2 regions of the Carnobacterium iners genome follow, and region 1 is predicted to be linked to the other one. Evidence: riboswitches for the same ligand, from Rfam matches in the RefSeq annotation. Region 1 holds a riboswitch; the other holds the start of a gene.
The links. Region 1 has a riboswitch for FMN ahead of B9Y54_RS08760 (ECF transporter S component). Riboswitches for the same ligand answer to the same signal wherever they lie in the genome.
Positions count from the first base shown of each region.

Region 1 (4,432 bases):
TTCATCCTTATCGTGGGAACAATTTATTGTTGTTAAGGCGATATTAGGACGATCAACAGAGTATAGAATTTGAGTCGTCTTATCTTGCTCTAAAAATAAAGAGGTTAAAATTTCTTCGCGAACGACTTCAGTTGCTGTAGCTGTCAAAGCCATCGTTAATGGATTATTTAATTCTTTACGGACCATCCCTAATCCTAAGTATTCTAGCCTAAAATCCATTCCCCATTGAGAGATACAATGAGCTTCGTCAATAGCCATTACACTAATCGTTAACGATTTGAGTTTAGCTAAAACATACTTTTGTTGCAACATTTCTGGCGATAAAAAAATGAACTTATAGTCAGTTAAATGAGACATAACCCATTTTCTTTCTTCACTACTCATTAAACTATTCAATGCAGTGACTCTTTTTTCTCCCATCCGTTTCATTTGATCAACTTGATCTTGCATTAATGAAAGCAGAGGAGAAACAATCAAGACAATCCCTTCTAAGCAGTATCCTGTTATTTGATAGCAAATTGATTTACCGGTACCTGTCGGTAACATAACTAGTGTATCTTTTCCATCCAAAGCTGCTAAAATAGCTTCTTCTTGTCCTTCACGAAAATAAGTATAACCAAACTGGTGAAGCAAAATATCTTTAATCTTTTCCTCATTCGTCACTATTTCGATTCCTTTCTATTTGAGCTAGGCGAAACCATAAAAAAAGAACTTCCGGCTTTTTTTCAAGCATTTCTTGGTATGTAAGAGCAGGTGTTTCTTTTAACAGTTGCTCAATTTCTTTAAATCTATCTAATGGTAAAATTGCTGATAAATCAAATAAAGGATCCATAATACTTATTTCAATAACATGTTCATTGATTGTACTTAGTTTTAGTTGCCGATACTTTGCAGTATCTTCAACTGAATAACCTCCTAATAAATACTGCTTCGTCAAAATAGCACTAGTAGTTGTCCCAACATGAGTTTGCAACATCTCTTTATAGATTGAAAAAAATAATGGCGTTTTTTTAGGATACTGCTCTATTATTTTCCCGATGCAAGCTAGCGAATCAAGCACAATCAAATGAACTTCAATCGCCTCTTTTTTATATGCTTCAGCTAACTGATTTTGAGTCTTGCCCGTATTATTATGACCAGATAAATTAGCAGTTAGTATTTCAGCGTTAATTAAAGGCAGTTCATTCAAAATCAAAATCCATTCATTACCAAATATTACTGCTAGTTCTTGTTTATCCTTATTGCTTTTTTTGAGCCAAAGTTTGAGCCAATATTGTTTTTCCCATTCTTTTTCTATTGGAGTATACAGTTTATTTTTATGCCTAACTTCAGATAAAACTTGTGTAATCAATTGAAGTGTACGCCAAAAATGGTTGAGTGCAAGCCCATTTTGAAGGTAATTTAACTGTTTAGGATAATAGTGGCTATTAAAAAACCCAACAGATTCTTTTTCTCCGCTATCTGATAAATAATACTCCATTTTTTCTCCTGATTGTGAAAGGTGATTCAAATGAGCTAGTTTTTCTATACTCTTATTAAATTGACTGCGATTTAATTTTGGAAATAAGGCAAAAACATAAGTTAGGTGATACCTTTCAGCGCTATAAAGGATTGATGCCGTTTTTTTACCAGTAAAAATATGGTAAATAGTAGAAGCTTTTTTTGAATACGTTTTTGAAAACAAAGATAAATAAAAATAATCAAGATAAGATAGCCTATTCAAAACAGCACAACTCCTTTTTAATTTTCTTTATAATACACGTTTAATATACCAAAAAATCACTATAAATTCCTTAAAAATTTATTTAAAGTAAATAAAAAAATGATTTCGTAAGAGATACGAAATCATTTCCTTGTTATTTTTTTTCTAATGTTAGGTAGCTCGTTTCTGTAAGTTGACTCACTTGGTTTTTAATTATCCAAGGTTTCATTTTTTTGTATAAGGCAATAAAGACTGTACTAACGACGATACCTTTGATTAAATTAAAAGGTACAACCCCATAAAAGACATACTTTTGTATTGGTCCAACACTAAAGTTCAACACTAAAAAGTATAGTGGGATTAAGACATAAGCATTTAATAAAGATAATACGGTGGTCAATGATACCGTTCCTAGTACGTTAGCTAAAACAACATTTTTAGCTTTTTCAGCTTTCGTGTTCATAATGTAGTAAATGGGTAATGTATACGCCAAGGAAGCTATCAAGCTAGCTGTGTCTCCTATTGGGTAACCCGCATCTCCGCCCGTTTGCACATAATGAAGAATGGTTCGAATAACCGCTACGGCTATTCCTGCTACTGGTCCATATAAAAACATACCTAACAGAACGGGAATATCACTAAAATCGATTTTCAAAAAAGTGACGCCTGGTATGATTGGAAAAGCGAAAAACATTAGTACGAATGCAACTGCAGCAAGCATAGATACACCGACTAATTTTTTTGTATTACGGGTTTGCATAAAAAATCCTCCTGAAAGGACTCATCAGCTTGAGCATTCTTGGGCCTACCAAAAAAAACACTATAAAAAATACGCTCGTCTAATTTCTCTTCAGAAAAATTAAACAGAGCATGTGAACAGTATTATATTCAAATAAGCCCCATCTTCTTTATCCAGACTTTACTGTCGGTACTGGAATTAAACCAGTTCAACTAGAAATGCTATCTAGTTCGTGGACTATACCACCGGTCGGGAATTACACCCTGCCCCTGAAGACGAATCGTCTATTTTATTAGTACAACATTTGTACTATTTTAGTATAAGCTATATTATCTTTATTTGCAAGCTCCACTTACTATTAGATAGTGTTATCTGAATATGGAAAGTGAATTCTAAAGGTTGTTATTTTATTTATCATACTTGAAACTTCAATATAACCACCATGTTCTTCGATAATGGTCTTAACAATAGACAACCCAATACCTGTTCCAACCTTATTAGAGTTGTTGTTCACTCGAGATTTGTCTGCTTTATAAAAGCGGTCAAATACGTAAGGCATATCTTCTTCTAAAATACCGGGGCCATTATCAACAATCTCCATCTGGACTTCGTCGATTATTTTATCTAGTTGGACTCGAATCATTACTTCTGCACCATCTCGTTCAGTTGTCGATGAGTGATGAATAGCATTATGAACGAGGTTAACAAAAACTTGATTCATTTTATCGCCATCCATTGGATAAGTGCGAATCTCTGGATCAATTTCTAGTAATAATTTTACATGGTTTTCATTAGCAAATCGCTTAAATAATGATAATATATTTTTAAAGAAATCTTCTAAAAAGATGTCTTCAATAATTAAATCGATATAACCAGCTTCCATACGAGATAAGTCAAGCATTTCATTAACAAGACGATTCATTCGTTTCGCTTCATCACTAATGATCATCGCCATTTCATGCTTTTCTTCATCTGTTTCAGCAATATTATCAATAATCGCTTCACTATACCCTTGAATCATGACTAAAGGCGTACGCAATTCATGAGAAATATTGCTAATAAAGTCTACCCTCATTTTATCTAAGTGTCGTTCTTTTGTTAATTCCTTTAATGAAACTAAGACTCCACGAACATTTTTCATATCTTCGTCAAATAAAGGAACCAAAGATAGTTGGAAATAAAAATCATTAATCATAAGGTCATCATAAACTTTTTCTGATTTTTCAATAACTTTATCTATTTTATCTGCTAAAAATTCAGGTAATTGGTAATCTTTTACATTTTCAAAGGCATCCCAATTACGCAGAAATTCTTCCCCTAATGGATTGGACATTAAAAGTGTTTTTTCTTGATTATAATACAATATTCCGGTTGAAATAGAAGCAACTATTTTCTCTAGAAGTTCTTTTTCTTGTCTAGTCGCTGCTCCTGTTGTCTCAAACGATTTTTTCATTTTATTCATTGCTAAAGCTAATTGTGATAGTTCATCTTTGTATTTTACCGACGCTTTTTGATTGAAATCATTTTTTGCATAGTCAAAAGCAATATCTCTCAACTTATTTAGCGGTTCACCTAAATTTTTTTGTAAAAAATACAAGAATAAAACAGCTAAAAGTCCATAAACAGCAAAAATACTTAAAATCCAACTATTCATTTTTTGTTCGGCCTCATTTAAAAAAGATAAATCTACAACCGAATAAAGAACAGCTTTTTTTCCCTCAATGACCAGATTCTTAACTCTAAAAATAAACAAGCCACTTGTATTTTCAAAACGAATTTTATCGCTAACAACTTGTGTATCTTCTTTATTAATAAAAGCTTCTTTTATACTTGCATCAGTCAACAAACTATCTTTGTAGCTCAAGAAAAAACTCTGTGACTCTTTAGAAAAATTTAAAACGGGTTCTCCCTCAATGTGAAGAGACATAAATAGATGAGAATCGTGCGCTTTAAAATTATCCATACTTGCAGTGGTAACATTTTGGTCATCT
Region 1 is NZ_FXBJ01000002.1:1,821,288-1,825,719, reverse strand. Features, by position in the region: gene B9Y54_RS08770 (RecQ family ATP-dependent DNA helicase) at 1-663, opposite strand, end outside; gene B9Y54_RS08765 (YpbB family protein) at 653-1,723, opposite strand; gene B9Y54_RS08760 (ECF transporter S component) at 1,857-2,462, opposite strand; FMN riboswitch at 2,600-2,722, opposite strand; gene B9Y54_RS08755 (HAMP domain-containing sensor histidine kinase) at 2,800-4,432, opposite strand, start outside.

Region 2 (4,432 bases), 330 kb from region 1:
CCAAGATATCAAAGCAACAAAAGAAGTATTCTGGGTTAATCCAAATAAAAAGAAATTCGAAAAAGCCGCAGAAAAGTCTTCCATCACAAAGGCAGATATTACAGACGCAGATGCTCGCTTAACTCGATTTGCATCGTATTTAAAAATAGCTTTTCCAGATACAGCTCCAACTAATGGCATCATAGAATCACCTATTACAGAAATACCGCATATAAAAGCTTACCTTGAAGAAGAGTACAAAGGAACGATTGAAGGAAAAGTATGGTTGAAGCGAGACGATTTACTACCCATTGCTGGAACGGTAAAAGCACGTGGAGCTATTTATGAAGTCTTAAAGCATGCGGAAGATTTAGCTTTAGAACATGGCATGTTGAAATCAATTGATGAAGACTATGCTATTTTTGCAAGTGAAGCATTCAAAACGTTCTTTTCTGGTTTTAAAATAACTGTTGGCACAACTGGGAATTTAGGAATCAGTGTTGGAACAGTCGGAGCAAAATTAGGTTTTGAAGTCATTGTTCATATGTCAGTAGAAGCAAAGTTATGGAAAAAGAACTTTTTAAGAAGTCGCGGAGTGGTAGTCATTGAACACGAATCTGATTTTACAAAAGCTGTAACAGAAGGACGGCAACAGTCTGATTTAGATCCAACAAGTTACTTCGTTGATGATGAGCATTCCCGTGAGTTATTCTTAGGCTATACAGTCGCTGGAAGTCGATTAAAAAAACAATTAAGCGACAACAACATTTTAGTAGATGCAGATCATCCCTTATTTGTTTACTTGCCTTGTGGCATTGGTGGCTCTCCGGGTGGTGTTACCTTTGGCTTGAAACATATTTATGGTGATAACGTTCATTGTTTCTTTGCTGAACCAACACACGTTCCTTCTATGCTTCTAGGCCTAATTACTGGTAAATACAATGAGATATCAGTTAAAGATATTGGCCTAGACGGGCTAACAGTTGCTGATGGATTAGCTGTTCCACGGACATCTGGTTTTGTTGCGAGAGTATTAGAAGATTTCTTTAGTGGATCGTACACGTTAGATGACGACGAAACATATAAATTATTAACAGCTTTGATTGACCAAGAAGAAATTTATTTAGAGCCAGCTGCAATTGCAGGTTTACCAGGATCTATTCGTATGTTGCAATCAGAAGCAGGACAAGCGTACTTGAAAACCAACAACCTAGTTGATAAAATGTCAAATGCAACGCACATCTCATGGGCGACTGGTGGAAGTATGGTTCCTAAAGAAGACATGGAAGTTTTCTACAATAAAGGCAAAAAGTAAGTTAATTTAAAAGTGAAAGCACGAATACAGGACTTAGTAAATCGTAAATGACACACTACTGAGTAAAGATGAAATTCAAGAGGGTTTCTCTTGTACGAGAAAAAATCATAGGAGGAACACACATGTTAGAAATCATTCACACAAAAAACGCACCGGAACCAATTGGTCCATATTCACAAGTCATCAAAGCAGGAGATTTTATTTTTCCAGCTGGTCAAATCGGAGTAGATGCAGTATCCGGTAAACTAGTTGGAGAAAGTATCACAGAACAAACCGAACAAGCTTTTAAAAATCTTTCTGCTGTTCTAGAAGCGGCTGGTTCTTCTTTGCAACATGTTGTTAAAACAACCTGTTATTTATCAACAATGGAAAATTTTCAAGCGTTCAACGAAGCTTATGGCAAACAGTTTAATGGGCATAAACCTGCTCGCACTTGTTTTGCTGTCCAAGAGCTTCCCCTCAAGGGCTTATGTGAAATCGAAGTTGTCGCAGTTTTAAAAAAATAAAGCAGCTTATAAATTAATAGGTTAGTAATAAAATAAACAACGTTTTCTATATAAAATAAATAATGTTCTTAAAAAATAGATTGACATTCTCATTGGTTCCATATAGTCTAACAGTATAAAAACAAAATAGTCTTCAGGGCAGGGTGTAAGTCCCTACCGGTGGTAAAGCCCACGAGCCGCAAAGCAGATTCGGTTAAATTCCGAAGCCGACAGTTAAAGTCTGGATGAAAGAAGACAAAGTGATTGCAGAAAAAACGATGATTATAGAAATCTTATTTGAGATGGATAAAAATCCTACGTTTAAAAAGCAATGATACACTAGTCTTATTTGACCATGAACAAAGCCCTGGATTTACTATCTGGGGCTTTTTTGTATTCTATTTCCAAAAAATTGAATAGTCTTCAGGGCAGGGTGTAAGTCCCTACCGGTGGTAAAGCCCACGAGCTGCAAAGCAGATTCGGTTAAATTCCGAAGCCGACAGTTAAAGTCTGGATGAAAGAAGACAGCGTTTAAAGAGATCAAAGGTAGCCGAATACCCAGTATGCGGTGCTATTTGTTGCACTCTCTTATTCAAAATGCGCTAAAACCCTGAAGAGACAATCTTTTGGGTTTTTATTTTTTGGTTTTATGTAGATGGGAGTGAAAAAATTGGATGAATTTTATATGAAGATGGCGCTAGACTTAGCAAAAAAAGGAAAAGGGTTTACAGCACCCAATCCTTTAGTGGGCGCTGTAATTGTTAAGAATGGAAAAGTGATTGGACAAGGGTACCACGAAGAGTTCGGCCAAGCGCATGCAGAAGTAAATGCTATTGCATCAGCAAGTGAATGTGTATCTGGTGCAACATTATACGTCACTTTGGAGCCATGCTCACATGTGGGGAAAACACCTCCCTGCTCTGACTTAGTGGTAGATAAAAAGATAAGACGAGTGGTTATTGGGATGGGTGATCCTAATCCATTGGTTGCAGGAAAAGGCATTGAAAGACTTCGCAATAAGGGGATTCTCGTTAGCATTGGAGTGCTAGAAAAAGAGATAGCCCAACTAAATGAGGCTTTCATTAAGTACATTGTCACGAAAGAACCCTTTGTTGTGATGAAGAGTGCGATGTCCCTAGATGGGAAAATAGCTACAGTAACAGGTGAGTCTCAATGGATTTCTGACGCAGCAGCGAGGAAACGAGTCCACAACTTGCGACACGAATTATCTGGCATCATGGTAGGTATCGATACGATTATCAAAGATGATCCGCAATTAACAGCTAGAATTCCAAATGGTAAAAACCCGATTAGAATTGTTGTGGATAGCCAACTAAGAATCCCGTTAGCCTCTGTCGTATTGTCCCAGCAAGATAAAGCTAAGACAATTGTCGCAACAACTAATAGAGCAAGTAGTGAAAAAATAGCAACATTAACCAAAATGGGTATTGAGGTTATCGTGACTTCCCAAAGGGATAACAGAGTTGATCTACGCGAATTGATGAAAAAATTAGGCGCTAAGGGGATTGACAGCATTTTATTGGAAGGTGGAGCGACATTAAACTTTTCAGCTCTAAAAGAAGGAATTGTTGATAAAGTTCACGTCTATCTTTCGCCAAAAATCATTGGTGGAAAAGATGCGAAGACAATTGTTGAAGGCGAAGGAATCAGTTCATTAGAAAATGCTTTTCAATTGAAGCGATTAAATCCCGTGATGGTTGGAGAAGATATATTGATAGAAGGTTATCTGGATAAATAAAAAGAAATTAAATGGGAGGAAAACAAATGTTTACTGGAATTATTGAAGAAATTGGGACAATCAAATCGATTAAAAAAGGTGAGAAAAGTTCAGTACTTACTATCAAAGGCCGAAAAGTCGTACAAGGAACCCGTATTGGAGATAGTATTTCGACTAATGGTGTATGCTTAACCGTCACAAAAATAGAAAACGATTCTTTTGAGGCAGATGTGATGTCTGAGTCTTTGAAAAGAACAAACATTGGCGAATTGACTCCAGGAGGCTACGTTAATTTAGAACGAGCTCTAAGCCTTGAGACAAGACTAGGTGGGCATATGGTTAGTGGCCATATCGATGGAACGGGAAAGATAAAAGCTTTCAGGCAAGATGATAATGCGGTATGGATTACAGTTGAAACAAGTCCGGATTTATTAAGGTACATTATCGAAAAAGGCTCGATAGCTATTGATGGAGTTAGTTTAACCGTCGTAATAGTAGACGACCAGTCGTTTCAAGTTTCGATTATACCTCATACTGGTGAAGAAACGGTGCTGTTAGCCAAGCAACCAGGTGATAAAGTTAATCTTGAATGCGATATGATTGGAAAATACGTCGAAAAGTTATTGGGACTTGGCTCAAAAGAACCGACTAAAGAAAGCAATGTAACGCATGGATTTTTAAAAGAAAATGGGTTCTATTAGACCAGAATGGAGGAGCGTATGTTTAATACCATTGATGAATTATTAATTGATTTAAAGGCAGGGAAAAATATTTTATTAGTAGACGATGAAGACAGAGAAAATGAAGGAGATATTATTTGTGCGGCTGAATTTGCTACTACAGAAAATGTTAATTTTATGGCTCGTTACGCTAAAGGGTTAATTTGTATGCCAATGAGCAAAGACTATACTAAGA
Region 2 is NZ_FXBJ01000002.1:1,493,870-1,498,301, forward strand. Features, by position in the region: gene B9Y54_RS07250 (D-serine ammonia-lyase) at 1-1,294, shown strand, start outside; gene B9Y54_RS07255 (RidA family protein) at 1,417-1,800, shown strand; FMN riboswitch at 1,926-2,040, shown strand; FMN riboswitch at 2,195-2,309, shown strand; gene ribD (bifunctional diaminohydroxyphosphoribosylaminopyrimidine deaminase/5-amino-6-(5-phosphoribosylamino)uracil reductase RibD) at 2,435-3,538, shown strand; gene B9Y54_RS07265 (riboflavin synthase) at 3,565-4,218, shown strand; gene B9Y54_RS07270 (bifunctional 3,4-dihydroxy-2-butanone-4-phosphate synthase/GTP cyclohydrolase II) at 4,237-4,432, shown strand, end outside.
Region 2: linked by a shared signal. The riboswitch ahead of ribD (bifunctional diaminohydroxyphosphoribosylaminopyrimidine deaminase/5-amino-6-(5-phosphoribosylamino)uracil reductase RibD) and the one ahead of B9Y54_RS08760 (ECF transporter S component) in region 1 are both predicted to bind FMN.